2 regions of the Kitasatospora sp. NPDC051984 genome follow, and region 2 is predicted to be linked to the other one. Evidence: riboswitches for the same ligand, from Rfam matches in the RefSeq annotation. Region 2 holds a riboswitch; the other holds the start of a gene.
The links. Region 2 has a riboswitch for thiamine pyrophosphate ahead of thiO (glycine oxidase ThiO). Riboswitches for the same ligand answer to the same signal wherever they lie in the genome.
Positions count from the first base shown of each region.

Region 1: it holds a riboswitch for thiamine pyrophosphate, as region 2 does, so the genes downstream of both, thiC (phosphomethylpyrimidine synthase ThiC) here and thiO (glycine oxidase ThiO) in region 2, are expected to answer to the same signal.

Region 1 is NZ_JBIUCB010000003.1:335,358-343,160, reverse strand. Features, by position in the region: gene ACIHEI_RS08130 (AAA family ATPase) at 1-702, shown strand, start outside; gene ACIHEI_RS08125 (DUF4276 family protein) at 710-1,330, shown strand; gene ACIHEI_RS08120 (hypothetical protein) at 1,678-2,007, shown strand; gene thiC (phosphomethylpyrimidine synthase ThiC) at 2,075-3,871, opposite strand; TPP riboswitch at 3,867-4,000, opposite strand; gene ACIHEI_RS08110 (hypothetical protein) at 4,149-4,349, shown strand; gene ACIHEI_RS08105 (flotillin family protein) at 4,534-6,030, shown strand; gene ACIHEI_RS08100 (3-oxoacyl-ACP synthase III family protein) at 6,172-7,179, shown strand; gene ACIHEI_RS08095 (glycosyltransferase family A protein) at 7,176-7,803, shown strand, end outside.
Region 2 is NZ_JBIUCB010000013.1:20,665-28,467, forward strand. Features, by position in the region: gene pknB (Stk1 family PASTA domain-containing Ser/Thr kinase) at 1-80, opposite strand, end outside; gene ACIHEI_RS23885 (hypothetical protein) at 145-450, opposite strand; gene ACIHEI_RS23890 (thiazole synthase) at 557-1,348, opposite strand; gene thiS (sulfur carrier protein ThiS) at 1,350-1,559, opposite strand; gene thiO (glycine oxidase ThiO) at 1,556-2,701, opposite strand; TPP riboswitch at 2,696-2,808, opposite strand; gene ACIHEI_RS23905 (NAD(P)/FAD-dependent oxidoreductase) at 2,857-4,062, shown strand; gene ACIHEI_RS23910 (Rv2175c family DNA-binding protein) at 4,084-4,449, shown strand; gene thiE (thiamine phosphate synthase) at 4,446-5,081, shown strand; gene ACIHEI_RS23920 (VanZ family protein) at 5,344-5,949, shown strand; gene ACIHEI_RS23925 (polyprenyl synthetase family protein) at 5,950-7,056, opposite strand; gene metF (methylenetetrahydrofolate reductase [NAD(P)H]) at 7,230-7,803, shown strand, end outside.

The sequences.
Region 1 (7,803 bases), on a different contig from region 2:
CTGGGTCAGCTGGCCGCGCACCCTCGCGTCAATGCTCTCCGGCAATTCATCACGGGGTGGTACCTTTCATACATCTCCGCTGATGATGCGCGTGGAACACCTGAGTCCGGCCCCCAGGAGCGACTTTCGAGGACCGGCGACAACCTTCCCAATGTGATGCAATACCTGGACGAGCAACATCCGGAGCGTCTCAAGGAGATTCTCCGGATCCTCGCTGCTCGCGTGCCTCAGCTACAGGAAGTGAAAACCCGTCCACTAGATGATGGCAGGCTTCTTTTGCAGGTTAAAGATGCGCCGTTTGCCGATCCCGTACAGTCACGATGGGCATCTGACGGGACATTGAAGATGCTTTCCTATCTAATTGCACTTTACGATCCGGAGCCGCCCAGTCTCATCGGAATCGAAGAGCCCGAGAATCACCTGCACCCTCGCCTTCTGGTCGAGCTGGCTGAAGAATGTCGAGCTGCCGCCGAGCGGGGCCAGGTATTCGTATCGACTCACTCGCCGTTTCTTGTCAATGGCATCAGGCCGAACGAGCTTCGAGTTCTCTATCGCGACCAAACCGGATACACGAAGGCGTTTCGCGCGTCAGATAGCCAGGCCGTTCGCTCCCACGTCGACTCTGGGGCGCTGCTAGGCGATCTCTGGATGGAAGGGTACTTCAACCATGGAGACCCTTTGAGTCCAGCGCTGGCGCGGTGATGGGCCGATGCTGGAAATTCTTCTCGAAGAGCCAAGCGCAGAGGCTCTGATTCAGAATCTCGCCCCAATCATGACTCCGGGCGCGCAGCAGGGAAGGGATTACGAGCTTCGCGTATTCCAAGGAAAGGATGACTTGCTTCGAAAGCTTCCACAGCGCCTTTCTGGATACGCGAGCTGGGCAGCGGCGGGCAATATTAGATTTCTGATTCTCGTTGATCGCGACGACGATGACTGCCTGGCCCTGAAGAGCCGACTGATTGAGATGGTCGGCAAGGTGGACGGTTTGAACATGCTCGTCGGGGCGGAGCCTGCTGCCGGGGGACACGTTAAGGCCAGAATTGCTTGCGAGGAGATCGAAGCCTGGATACTCGGAGATCCGGATGCCCTCCGTGCGGCCTATCCAAGGCTGCCGAAGGCTTTCGAGAAGAAATCGCAATATCGAGAGCCCGATTCCATCAAGGGCGGCACCTGGGAGAGGCTTGAGAAACTTCTCCAGGATTACGGATACTTCGCTGGCGGGCTACGAAAGATGGAGCTTGCTCGAGCGGTTGCACCGCTCATGCAGCCTGATATCAATGGATCACCCAGCTTTCGACATTTCTGCGAAGCATTCAGAATGCTGATCTGAGTGTATGGGCTGCAATTGATCTCGCGCATGGTCAGTCTTGTGGGGCATCATCAGATACAGACCGTCCTCCTTGACGGGCGTCCACCCAAGCGTTCGTCCACCGTTTCCGCAGTCGAGCCCGAGTCATAGGCAGACCTGTGACTACTCCGTCCGATCAAGAACTCTGGGCCACTGTTATTGCGGCTCGTCCAGAGCTTCATCGCGTGCAGGCCGAGTTCTACCAGAAGGCCACCGACCGAGCCGGTGTTCTGCGACACGCACTCCGAGAGCATGGCTGGGACTAGACATCCGCGCTGCGCTATCTCGACGGGTTCTCCAACGACACGCTGACTCTTCTACCGGAACTGGTGAGCCTGGCTGTCTCGGACCGAACCCATGGATGGGCCTGCGAGGCGATCGAGCATCTCGCCAACCACAGTCTGATTCCCGAGCTGGCGCCGCTGGTCCGGCAACACCTGGACAGCGAGGACGAGTACGAGTACTGGCGCCTCGGCGGCCTTCTCGCGCGCATCCAAGCGTGGCCACTGCTGTGTGAACTCACCGACCGGGCACTGAGAAGCAGGGACCCGGAGATCCAGGAGGCCGGCGAGTTCTACGCCCGGGAGTACGACTTCCTTCAAGGGGCCGCCCAGGACCAGCCAACCGACGGGGACATCTCGTCAGCCGTCAGTGTCTGACTGCCCGACAACCGCCGGCTGGCTGTGTCCGGGATCCCGGTCACAGCCAGCCGTACGATCAAGGGCGTCAGTCCGCCATCGGCAGGTAGACCTTGTTCCCCTGGGCTTTGAACTCCTCGGACATGGCCTTCATGCCCTCGACGGCGGCCTCGTCGTACTCCCGCGAGGCCTCGCCGCCGCCGAACTTCTCATTGATGGATTTGCTGATCTTCATCGAGCAGAACTTCGGGCCGCACATGGAGCAGAAGTGCGCGGTTTTGGCGGGCTCGGCGGGGAGGGTCTCGTCGTGGAATTCGCGGGCGGTCTCGGGGTCGAGGGCCAGGTTGAACTGGTCCTCCCAGCGGAATTCGAAGCGGGCGTCGGAGAGGGCGTCGTCCCAGGCCTGGGCGCCGGGGTGGCCCTTGGCGAGGTCGGCGGCGTGGGCGGCGATCTTGTAGGTGATGACGCCGGTCTTGACGTCGTCGCGGTTGGGCAGGCCGAGGTGTTCCTTGGGGGTGACGTAGCAGAGCATCGCGGTGCCCCACCAGGCGATCATCGCGGCGCCGATGCCGGAGGTGATGTGGTCGTAGCCGGGTGCGACGTCGGTGGTGAGCGGGCCGAGCGTGTAGAACGGGGCCTCGTCGCAGATCTCCTTCTGCAGGTCCATGTTCTCGCGGATCTTGTGCATCGGGACGTGTCCGGGGCCTTCGATCATCACCTGGACGTCCTTGGCGCGGGCGATCCGGCCGAGCTCGCCGAGGGTGGTGAGTTCGGCGAACTGGGCCTCGTCGTTGGCGTCGGCGATGGAGCCGGGCCGCAGGCCGTCACCGAGCGAGAAGGTGACGTCGTAGGCGCGCAGCAGCTCGCAGAGTTCCTCGAAGTGCGTGTAGAGGAAGTTCTCCTGGTGGTGGGCCAGGCACCAGGCGGCCATGATGGAGCCGCCGCGCGAGACGATGCCGGTCTTGCGGCGGGCGGTGAGCGGCACGTACCGGAGCAGGACGCCGGCGTGCACGGTCATGTAGTCGACGCCCTGCTCGCACTGTTCGAGGACGGTGTCCCGGTAGACCTCCCAGCTGAGTTCCTCGGCCCGGCCGTCGACCTTCTCCAGTGCCTGGTAGAGCGGGACGGTGCCGATCGGGACGGGGGAGTTGCGCAGGATCCACTCGCGGGTGGTGTGGATGTTGCGGCCGGTGGAGAGGTCCATGACGGTGTCGGCGCCCCAGCGGGTGGCCCAGGTCATCTTCTCCACCTCCTCCTCGATGGAGGAGGTGACGGCGGAGTTGCCGATGTTGGCGTTGATCTTCACCAGGAAGTCGGTGCCGATGATGGCCGGTTCGCTCTCGGGGTGGTTCACGTTGACCGGGATGACGGCGCGTCCGCGGGCCACCTGCTCGCGGACGAACTCCGGTTCGAGGCCTTCCCGGAGCGCCACGAACTCCATCTCGGGTGTGATCAACCCGCGCTTGGCGTAGGCGAGTTGGGTGACGGATTCGCCGTCCCTGGCGCGCAGCGGGCGGCGTGGGCGGCCGGGGAAGACGGCGTCCAGGTTGCGCAGGTCGCCGCCGCGCGGCGCGGTGTGCTTGATGCCGTCGTCCTCGGGGCGGGCCTCGCGGCCCTGGTACTCCTCGACGTCGCCGCGCTGCCGAATCCATCCGTCGCGCAGGGCGGGCAGTCCGCGGCGGACGTCGGTGGGCAGGTCGGGGTCGGTGTACGGGCCGGAGGTGTCGTACAGCGGGACGGTGCGGCCGTCGGTGAGGTGGACCTCGCGGTAGGGGACCCGCAGGTCGGGGCGGCTGCCTTGGCGGTAGGCCTTGCGCCAGGCGGGGGTGGGGTACCCGGTGGCGGCCGACTCGCGGGCAGACGGGTACTCGGAAAATGCGGTCATCGGACCTTCAACTCCCTACGCCGGCATTACCCGGTCAGGTTCCTGCGGTCGGCGCAGCAGGTGGTACGCGGGCCCGCGTACCGTCAGCGCCCTCTCAGCCCGGTGCTCCGAGCTCCCGTTCCGCGCAGGCGTCGTCCGCCTGCGTTCGGTTCCTCACCGTAGGGCACGTCACGGCGCCGGTCCAGGGCGCACTCCCGCGCCCGGCCCTCCCCCGGCGGGCAACTCCCGCGTGGGCCCGCGCTGTTCACGCCACGTACGAGGTGGGAGAATCGTGCAGGTGATCGGACTGACGGGGCGGGTGACAGGGCGGATCGGCGCGGGCCTGGTCGGCGAGGTGATGGTGCACGTGCCCGAACGGCTGGGCACCGAGGCGTTCCTGGCGTACCGCGCCACACCGGGCGAGCCGCTGCAGCCGGGCACCATGGTGGTGGTGGTCGAATATCAGCCACCGCGCACGGTGTACGTGGAGCCCTTTTGATTGCACGTCAGACGGCCTCCACAAACCTGCCGCAACACTTTTGAGACAGTGAGAGTTCCCACGGTCCAGACCCTTCCCCCCTGATCCGGAACGGCGGAGAATGCGGCTGCCACCGGTTTCCGCGCCAGTTCTGCACGACCCAAGCGCAGCACGGGACCGGTGTGCTCCTAAGGGGGGATTGCCGATGTTGGTCGGCATCGCAGGCGGCGCCGTCGCAGGCCTCGTTCTGCTGATCGTTCTTTTCAAGCTGATGTGGCGCGTGGCGGAACCCAACGAGGCGCTGGTGATCTCGGGTTCCAAGCACGGCGAGGGTCTGGGCTTCCGCGTGGTGACCGGGCGGGGCACCTTCGTGGTGCCGGGCGTCCAGGCGGTGCGCCGGCTCTCGCTGGACCTGAACGAGGCCGCGCTGGACGTGGAGTGCGTGACGTCGCAGGGAATTCCCGTGCACGTCAAGGGCGTTGTGATCTTCAAGGTGGGCGACGACCCGGTGTCGATCGCCAACGCCGCCCGGCGTTTCCTGGACCAGCAGAAGATGATGGGCCAGCGGGTGCACAACGTGTTCGCCGGCCACCTGCGGTCCATCGTCGGTGGGCTGACGGTCGAGGACATGATCCGCGACCGCGAGCGGCTCACCGGTGAGACCCGCTCCGCCTCGGGCATCGAGATGGAGAAGCTCGGTCTGATCATCGACTCGCTGCAGATCCAGGAGATCCTGGACCCGACCGGGTACATCACCAACCTGGCCGCGCCGCACGCCGCGGCCGTCCAGCGCGACGCCCGGATCGCCGCCGCCGAGGCGGACCGACGGGCCACCGAGGCCGAGCAGGAGGCGTTCGCCCGCAAGGCCGAGGCAACCCGCAACTCCGGCATCCAGCAGGCCGGTTACCAGGCCGAGATGGACACCGCCGCGGCTCGTGCGCTGCAGGCCGGCCCGCTCGCGCAGGCCGCCGCCCGGCAGGAGGTCGTGGTCCAGGAGACCAAGGTCGCCGAGCTGGAGGCGCACCGCAAGGAGCAGCAGCTGCAGGCGGACGTCCGCAAGCCGGCCGACGCCCGCGCGTACGAGACCCGCACCAAGGCCGAGGCCGACCGTGACGCCCGGATCTCCGCCGCCGAGGCACTGTCCCGGGAGACCGAGCTGAAGACCGCCGCCGAGGCGAACCGGGTCAAGGTCGCCGCCGCGGCCGAGGCCGAGGCCACCAAGGCCCGCGGTCTGGCCGCGGCCGAGGCCACCCGGGCCACCGGTGAGGCGCAGGCCGCCGCCGAGGCCGCCAAGGGTCTGGCCGAGGCGGAGGCGGCCCGGGCGAAGGGTCTCGCCGAGGCGGAGGCCACCCGGGCGCAGGGCCTGGCCGAGGCCGAGGGCATCAAGGCCCGCGCCGCGGCGCTGGCCGAGAACCAGGAGGCGGTGGTCGCCCAGCAGCTCGCCGAGAACTGGCCGGCCATCGTCCGGGCCGGCGCGGACGCGTTCGGCAACGTCGAGCACATGGTGCTGCTGAACGGCGCCGAGGGCATGTCCGAGATGTTCGCCAAGGCGCTCACCATGGGCGGGACCGGCCTCGGCCTGGCCCGCCAGCTGCTCACGGCGATGTCCCCGGCGGCTGAGAACGCGGAGGCTGCCAAGGCCGCTGCCCCGGCCGCCGCCGCTCCGGCGCAGGTCATCCCGATCGAGGCCGACAGCAAGTAACTCACCTCAGCGACAGCTGAGTTCCGCCCGGGCGAGGGAACAACCTCCCCGGGCGGCCCCATGCCCGCCCTCCACACATCTCAGCCCCGGGTGAGTACCCGTACTCACGCCCGCGCGCCGGGCCCGCGCCAGCATCGAGCCATGGACCTCCTGCCTCGTATCGGCATCACCGCGACCGGCTCGTACCTGCCCCAACAGGCCGTCACCTCACGGCAGTTGCAGGACGAGGTGGCCGCCGGCGCCGGGCTGCCGCTGCCCGACGGCATGTTCGAGAAGGCGACCGGCATCCGCACCCGGCACTTCGCGCGCGACGACGAGTACGCCTCCACGCTCGGGCTGGGCGCGGCCCGCCGGGCGCTCGCGGCGCGCGGGATCGGGCCCGGGGACATCGACCTGCTGCTGTTCGCGTCCGCCTCGCGGGACGTCTGCGAGCCCGCCACCGCGCACCTGGTGCAGGCCGAACTCGGCTCCCGCGCCCACGCGTTGGACGTCTCCAACGCCTGCAACAGCTTCCTGAACGGCATCGACACCGCCCGCGCGATGATCCTGGCCGGCCGGGCCAGCCGGGCGCTGGTGGTGACGGGGGAGACGCCGAGCCGGGCGATGCGCCGCGACCCGTCCGGTCTGGCGGAGTTCCGCGACGGCTTCGCGGGCTACACCTTCGGCGACGGCGGGGCGGCCGTGGTGGTGGAGCGGGTGGAGCGCGGCGGCATCCTCGACATCGAGACCGAGACGGCGTCCGAGCACTGGGAGGTCGGCGGCATCCCGGGCGGCGGCTCGCGGCACCCGCGCGGCGACGAGTGGAGCTACTTCCGGGGCGGCGGCAAGGAGTTGCGCGGGGTTTTCGAGCGGATCGGGGCGGACATCCTGACCCGGGTGGCGACCCGCACCGGCTTCGGCTGGGACGCCTACGCCCGGGTGCTGGTGCACCAGGTCACGCTGCCGTACCTGGAGCGGTTCGTGGAGCTGACGGGGGTGCCCGCCGACAAGCTGGTGGTCACCGTGCCCGAGCTCGGCAACCTGGCCTCGGCCACCATCGGCGTCCAACTCGACCGGACAATTGGCGAGTTGGAGCCTGGTGAGCGGGTCCTGATGGTCGGCCTGGGCGGCGGGGTCAGCCTGATGACGATGGTCTGGGAGAAGTCGTGACGGCACTCTGGGTGCTCGTCCCCGCCTACCAGGAGGCGGCCAGGATCGGCGGCACCCTGCGCGCCCTGGCCGGCCAGCGCGACCTGGACTTCACCCTGCTGGTGGTCGACAACGGCTCCACCGACGACACCTGCGCGCAGGTACGGGCGTTCGCCGATCAAGCCCCGTTCCCGGTAAGGCTGTTGGTCGAACCGGCCAAGGGCGTGGGCTGCGCCGTCGACACCGGCTTCCGGTACGCCATCGACCACGGCGCCACCCTGCTGGCCCGCACCGACGCCGACTGCCTGCCCGAACCGGGCTGGACGGCGGCCGCCCGGGCCGGGATGCTCGGCTGCGGCGGCCTGGTCTGCGGCAAGGTCACCGCCCGCCGCGACGAGCACGGCCCGGTGGGGCGCACCGTGTTCCGCGTCCTGGTCGCGCTCGGCGCGTTCTTCGGCCGGATCCGCCCCGCGCACCGCCGCCGACACGGGTACCTGACGCCGTACCGGATGCACGCCGGCAACAACATGGCCATCACCGCCGGGCTCTACCTCGAGTCCGGCGGCATGCCCCGGCGCCCGTCCCCCACCGACCGCGCCTTCATCAACCAGGTCCGCCGGGTCAGTACCGCGATCGTGCACCGCC
Region 2 (7,803 bases):
ATGCCGCCCACGGCGATCCGCTGCTCGACCCGGTAGCGCCCGTCGAGCAGCACGCCGAGCAGAGGGTCACCTATGGTCATGTCCACCCGAGGAGTCTAGGGGCCGAAGCACGTGCGGTCCGGCAGGGGCCCGGTGTCGAGCCCGTCACCAGGGGATGCGCGGCGGGAAGAGCATCAGCAACGTGATCAGCAGCGCCAGTTGCAGCGCGTGCCCGATCAGTGCCCCCACGCCCGCCCGCAGCCAGCGCCGCGCCGTCGTCGGGTGCCGACGTGCGGTGGCCGCGCCGACCGCGGCGCCGAGCAGCATCGGGCCCAGCAGCAGCACGGTGCCCAGCAGCGACAGACGCGTGCCCCAGATCCTGGTCAACAGGAAACCGTCGATCAGCACGATCGGCGCCCAGGCCATCGCCGCGCCGAGCAGGTCGGTGGCACGGTCGCCCGAGCGTTCCACAGAATCCCCCTTCCGCATGGAGGTGCCATGGTGGCAGCTGGCCCGGGTGCGGGAGCGGTCGTGGGGCGGACCGTTCCCGAACCGGGACACAGCGGGGAACCCGCCGTCAGAACGCCGGGCGCTCCCGGGTGTCGGCCAGGCCGGTGGTGGGGGAGGAGGCCTCGGCGTAGTAGCGGCGCGGGATCCGGCCGGCCCGGTGGGCGAGGCGGCCGGCCTCGACGGCGCGGCGCATCGCGTCGGCCATCAGGACGGGCTCCTGGGCGCGGGTCACGGCGGAGGCCAGCATGACGGCGGAGCAGCCGAGTTCCATCGCCAGGGCGACGTCGCTGGCGGTGCCGGCGCCCGCGTCGAGGACCACCGGGACGTTCGCGGACTCCACGATCAGCTGGAAGTTGTGCGGGTTGCGGATGCCCAGGCCGGAGCCGATCGGCGAGCCCAGCGGCATGATCGCCGCACAGCCGACGTCCTCCAGCTTGCGGGCCAGCACCGGGTCGTCGTTGGTGTACGGCAGCACGGTGAAGCCGTCGTCGACCAAGGTCTCGGCGGCGTCCAGGAGTTCGATCGGGTCGGGCAGCAGGGTGCGCTCGTCGGCGATCACCTCGAGCTTCACCCAGTCGGTGCCGAGCGCCTCGCGGGCCAGGCGGGCGGTGAGCACGGCCTCGCCCGCGGTGTAGCAGCCGGCCGTGTTCGGGAGGATCCGGATGCCGTTGCGGGCCAGCACCTCCAGCACCGAGCCCTGGGTGGCGGTGTTGACCCGGCGCATCGCCACCGTGGTCAGTTCGGTGCCGGAGACCCGCAGCGCCTGCTCCAGCACATCCAGGCTGGGGGCGCCGCCGGTGCCCATGATCAGGCGGGAGGTGAAGGTGGTGTCGCCGATGGTCAGCAGGTCGTCGGCCATCTCAGCCTCCCTGCACGGCGGTGAGGATCTCCACCCGGTCGCCCTCGCCGAGCGCCGTGGCGGGCCACGAACTGCGCGGCACCACGGCCTCGTTGACGGCGGCGGCGACGCCGGTGTTGGCGGCGGACACCTCGGCGACCAGCACGTCCAGCGTGGTGGCGGCGGGCAGCGTGCGGGGTTCGCCGTTGACGGTCAGGGCGACGGTGTTCATGCGGGCACCTCGGTGCGGAAGCGGTCGGGGGTGAAGTCTGCGGCCAGCGCGGGGAGTTCGCCGGTGGCCAGGTAGTCGGCGAGCAGGTCGGCGGTGACGGGGGTGAGCAGCACGCCGTTGCGGTAGTGCCCGGTGGCGGCGGCCAGGCCGGGCAGCGCGGTCGGGCCGAGCAGCGGCGCGTTGTCGGGGGAGCCGGGCCGCAGCCCCGCGCCCGTCTCCACCAGCGGCAACTCGGTGATGCCGGGGACGAGTTCGTGCGCATCCCGGAGCAGCTCGTACACGCCGCCCGCGGTGACGGTGGTGTCGTGGCCCATCTCCTCGCTGGTCGCGCCGATCACCAACTCGCCGTCGGCGCGCGGCACCAGGTACAGGTGCTGGCCGCGCACCACGGCGCGCACATTGCGGGACAGGAACGGCGCGTACAGCTTCGGGACGCGCAGCCGCAGCACCTGCCCCTTGACCGGGCGGATGGCCGGCAGCACCCCGTCCGGCAGGCCCGGCAGCAGGTGGCTGCGCGAGCCGGCCGCCAGCACCGTCCGGCCGGCCGTCAGCTGCTCGCCGCTCAACAGGCGGACGCCGAGCGCCCGTTCGCCGTCCGTCACCAGTTCGGCGGCCTGGGTGCGGTGGAAGGCGACGCCGAGCAGCTTGCAGGCCGCGACCAGCGCGGCGGCGAGGCGGCGGCCGTCCACCTGGTGGTCCTCGGCGACGTGCAGGCCGCCACGTATGCCCGGGGCCAGCATCGGCTCCAGCCGGCGGCACTCCCGGCCGGTCAGCCACGTGGACTCCAGGCCCAGCCGGCCGTGGAAGGCGTGCAGTTCGCGCAGTTCCTCGCGGTCGTCGGAGTCCAGCGCGACGGCCAGCGTGCCGGTGCGGCGGTAGCCGGTGTCCAGGCCGGTCAGCTCGGTCAGCTCGGCGGCGAACGCCCCGTAGCGCTCGTTGGACGCCATGCCCAGGCGCAGCAACGGCTCCTCGCCGTACTGGAGTTCGGTGACCGGTGCGAGCATGCCCGCGGCGACCTGGGCCGCGCCGCCGCCCGGCGACGGGTCCACCACCGCGACGCTCAGCCCGCGCTGCGCGGTACGCAAGGCGACGCCGAGGCCGATGATGCCCCCGCCGATCACCAGCACGTCGAAATGTGCCACAGCGCTTCTTCTCCCTTCGCCGGCATGACCCGGATCAGGTTCGGACGGTCGCGGGCCGCCACAGCCCGCCTCTCAGCCCGGTGCGCCGGGCTCCCGTGATAGTTCAGTCCCTCCACTTTAACGCCGGTGCCCCTGCCGACATCAGGCCGGTTAGGGTGGACGCCGTGGCTGAACTGAGGGCAACGGACCGGGTCGTCGTGGTCGGGGCGGGCATGGCGGGCGCACAGGCCGCCCTGAACCTGCGACAGGGTGGCTGGCAGGGCGTGATCACCCTGGTCGGCGAGGAACTCCACCTCCCGTACGACCGGCCGCCGCTGTCCAAGGACGTGCTGCTCGGCAAGACCGACGCCACCGCCTTCGAGATCGACTGGACCGACCTCGGCGTCGAACTGCGCACCGGCCACCGCGCCACCGGCCTGAACGCCGGCGTGCTGCACACCGACCGCGGCGAACTCCCGTACGGCGCCCTGGTGATCGCCACCGGCGCCGACCCGCGCACGCTGCCCGGTCTGCCCGACGCGCGCACCTTGCGCACCGTCGACGACGCGCACGCGCTGCGCGCCGCGCTCACCCCCGACAAGCGGATCGTGCTGGTCGGCGCGGGCTGGATCGGCGCCGAGACCGCCACCGTCGCCCGCGCCCTGGGCTGCCACGTCACCGTCGTCGAGGCCGCCGCCACCCCGCTGGCCGGGGCGCTGCCCGCCGAACTCGGCACCCTGATGACCGACTGGTACGCCGCAGCCGGCGTCGAACTGCGCTGCGGCGTCGGCGTCGCCGGGGCCGCCGACGGCGGGGTGCTGCTCGCCGACGGCACCCACCTGCCCGCCGACGAGGTGGTGGTCGGCATCGGCGCCCGCCCCGCCACCGGCTGGCTCGCCGACAGCCCGCTCGCCCTCGACCCCGACGGCACCGTCCCGGTGGACGACCGGCTGCGCACCGCGCTGCCCGGCATCTGGGCGGTCGGCGACTGCGTCTCCTACCCGTCCGCCCGGTTCGGCACCCGGCTCGCCGTCCAGCACTGGGACCACGCCCTGCACTCCGGCGGCGCCGTCGCCGCCTCGGTGCTCGGCACCCTGGACACGCCCTACGACCCCGTTCCGTACTTCTGGTCCGAGCAGTTCGACCGCATGGTGCAGTACGCGGGCCGGCACGCCGGCGCCGACCATCTGCTGTGGCGCGGCTCCCCCTCAGAGCGCGACTGGACGGTGCTCTGGCTGCGCGACGGCAAGCTGGTCGCGCTGCTCGCCGTGGACCGGCCGCGCGACCTCGCGCAGGGCCGCCGCCTGATCGAACGGGGCACGGTGCTCGATCCGGCGCTCGCCGCCGACCCGGCCGTCCAGCTGAAGGCCGCCGCCGGGTAGCGGGTGGGTAGGCTGGGTGCCGTGAGCAAGATTGATCCCAAGATTGACGCCCTGGTCCCCGCGTGGCTGTACCTGCCCGACATCTCGGAGCGGTGGGGCGTGGTGATCACCGAGGTCCGCGACATGGTGAAGAACCGCACCCTGCTGGCCGTCCGCCGCGGCGCGAACAACTCCCTCCAGGTGCCCGCCGACTTCATCGAGGACGACGGCCCGGTCAAGCACCTGGTCGGCACCCTCACGGTGCTCCGCGACTGCGGCTTCTCCGACGAGGAGATCCTCGAGTGGATGTTCACCGAGGACCCGTCCCTCCCCGGCAGCCCGATCCAGGCCCTGCGCGAGAACCGCGGCACCGAGGTCAAGCGCCGCGCCCAGGCCATGGCACTGTGACGCCCCGGCAGCAACTCGCCGACGCCAAGCTCTACCTCTGCACCGACGCCCGGCGCGAGCAGGGCGACCTGGCCGACTTCCTGGACGCCGTGCTGGCCGGCGGCGTCGACATCGTCCAGCTCCGGGACAAGAACCTGGAGGCCCGCCAGGAACTCGAGTACCTCGAGGTCTTCGCGGACGCGGCCAAGCGCCACGGCAAACTGCTGGCCGTCAACGACCGTGCCGACGTCGCCTTCGGCGCCCGCCCCGACGTGCTGCACCTCGGGCAGGACGACCTGCCGGTGGCCGTGGCCCGCGCCATCCTCGGCGAGGACGTGCTGATCGGGCGCTCCTGCCACTCCGAGGCCGAGGTGGACGCGGCGATCACCGAGCCCGGCGTCGACTACTTCTGCACCGGCCCGGTCTGGCCCACCCCCACCAAGCCCGGCCGCCACGCCCCCGGCCTCGACCTGGTCCGCCACGCGGCTGCCGCGAGGCCTGTCCGGCCCTGGTTCGCCATCGGCGGCATCGACCAGGACAACCTCGACCAGGTCCTGGCCGCCGGCGCCACCCGCATCGTGGTCGTCCGCGCCCTCACCGCTGCGGAGGACCCGGGCGCGGCGGCGGCACAACTGGCTGCCCGCCTGCGGTAGACAGCGCAACCGGGAGAGCACAACCGGGGGCGCGTGGGGGTACCTCCCGGCCCGCTAGGGCTGGGGGAGAACTGCGCGCCAAGCGCAAAGCACGTCCGCAAGGTCGCGATCAAGTGCAGGTCATTGCCCTGCGTCGCGATCTTGCGGTTGGGTGCCTTCCGCTTCGCGCAGTTCTCCGCGCCCCCGGTTGTGCTCTCCCTGGTTTCGCACCCGTTCGCGCCTCCCTGGAACCGCGGCACGGCTCGGCGGCCTCCGTGCAGTCGTGAATCCCATATCCCCGGCCCGCCGGGCCGTGCTGCTCGCCCCGGTCGCCGTTCTCGCCACGGCAGTGGCTTTCGTCGCGCAGCGGCCGTTGCATCACCGTGCCGGGTGGCAGCCGTGGCTCGGGACGGTCAATGCGGCGGTGTTCTGGTCGTTGGCCGCGTTGCCGCTGTCGGCCGTGCTGGTGCGGGTGCTCTCCCGGCGCCGAGCCGCCTTCGCCGAGGTCGCCATGGTGCACGGGACGGTGCCGTGGGTCTGGATGATCCTGCTGCCGGGCCCGGGGGCGGGTGTCGCGCCCCGGCGGGTCAGCCTGGTGCCGTTTCGGGACCTGTACGAGGTCCTCACCCAGGGCACGCCGGTGACCGCGACGGTGCAGATCGGCGGCAACCTGCTGGTGTTCGCGGCGCTCGGCTTCTTCGCGCCGATCCGGTTCCGATCGCTCACGGTGCCGCGGGTGCTGGCGCTGGGTGCGGCCTGCTCGGTGCTGGTGGAGACGGCCCAGTACGTGCTGTGGCTGGACCGGGTCTCCTCGGTGGACGACGTCCTGCTGAACGCCGCCGGCGCCGGGCTGGCCGCACTCGCCTCCCGGCGGTGGCGGGACCGCTGATCAGTACTTGCGCACCGTCGCCGCGTCCGCCAGGGCCTGGAGCACCTCGCGGGTCGGGCCGTCGGCGATCGGCGCGTTGTGCAGGGCGGTCAGTGCCTCGGTGAGCAGCTGGTCGATGCGGGCCTCGACGATCGCCGGGGCGCCGCTGGCGGAGATCAGTTCGCGCAGCTCGGCCACCTCGTCCGGGGTGAGGTCGGGCGCGCCGAGCCGGGTGTCCAGGGTCTTGGCGTCGAGCTCCGAGAGGCCGCGCATCGCGTGGGCGACGAGCAGGGTGCGCTTGCCCTCGCGCAGGTCGTCGCCGGCCGGCTTGCCGGTGACCGCCGGGTCGCCGAATACGCCGAGCAGGTCGTCGCGCAGCTGGAAGGCCTCGCCGAGCGGCAGGCCGAAGTTGCCGAGCGCCTCGACCAGGTCGGGGCCGGCGCCGGCCAGCAGTGCGCCGACCTGCAGCGGGCGTTCGATGGTGTACTTCGCGGACTTGTAGTGCAGTACCGTCCGCGCCCGGTCCAGTGCGTCGGCGTCGGTGGAGTCGCCGGCCACCGGCTCCAGTACGTCGAGGTACTGGCCGAGCATGACCTCGGTGCGCATCAGGTCGAACGCGGGCTTGGCGGCGGACACCGCAGGGGCGGGCAGGCCCGAGCGCTGGAACAGCTCGTCGCACCAGATCAGCAGCAGGTCGCCGAGCAGTACCGCAGCGGACGCGCCGTACTGTTCGCGGTCGCCGCGCCAGCCGTTGGCCCGGTGCATGCCCTCGAAGCGGCGGTGCACGGACGGCAGGCCACGGCGGGTGTCGCTGCGGTCCATCAGGTCGTCGTGCACCAGGGCGCTGGCCTGGAGCAGCTCCAGGGCGGCCGCGGCGCGTTCGATGCCGGGCTCCTCGGCGCAGCCGCCGGCCGCGCGCCAGCCCCAGTAGCAGAACGCCGGGCGCAGCCGCTTGCCGCCGTCGAGCAGGAACTCGCGCAGCGCGCCGGCGACCGGACCGAGCTGGTCGGAGATGCCGGAGAGCAGGGCGGTCCGTTCGGCCATGAACGCGCTGAGCGCGGCGTTGACGCGGTCGCGCACGTCCTCCGCATCGACGGGGTTGCGGGGAAGACGGATGGAGGAGGGCACCTGGAACTCCGGATAGATTGGTCTGACAGTCAGACTAACGCCCCCGCCTGGGTGCACTCGTCCGCCGACGCCCGGGCCGGACCGCCGGGACGCGCCCGGGGGAATCTCGATTACTGTCTCAACCCCTGGACTCGGTTTGTCCGGGCCGCGCCGCCGAACGCTAACCTGCCTGCATGGCACTCGGGATTCCCTCCACCAGAAGCGACCGCGCCCAGACCGTGCGCGACCTGCTGGCGGCAGGCGACCGCTCCTTCTCCTTCGAGTTCATGCCGCCCCGCAACGAAGAGGGCGAGCGCAAACTCTGGGACGCGATCCGCCGCGTCGAGGCGCTCGACCCGAACTTCGTCTGCATGACCTACGGCGCCGGCGGATCCTCCCGAGGCCGCACCGTCAACCTGGTCGGCCGAATCGCCACCGAAACCACCCTGACCCCCGTCGCGCACCTCACCGCCGTCGACCATTCGGTGGCCGAACTGCGCAACATCATCGGCCAGTACGCCGACGAGGGCGTGCGCAACGTGCTCGCCGTCCGCGGCGACCCGCCCGGCGACCCGATGGGCGAGTGGGTGCGTCACCCCGACGGCGTCAGCTACGCCTACGAACTGGTCGAACTCATCAAGGGCATCGGCGACTTCTGCGTCGGCGTGGCCGCGTTCCCGCAGATGCACCCGCGCTCCAGCGAGTGGGACGAGGACATCAAGCACTTCGTCGCCAAGTGCCGGGCCGGCGCGGACTACGCGATCACCC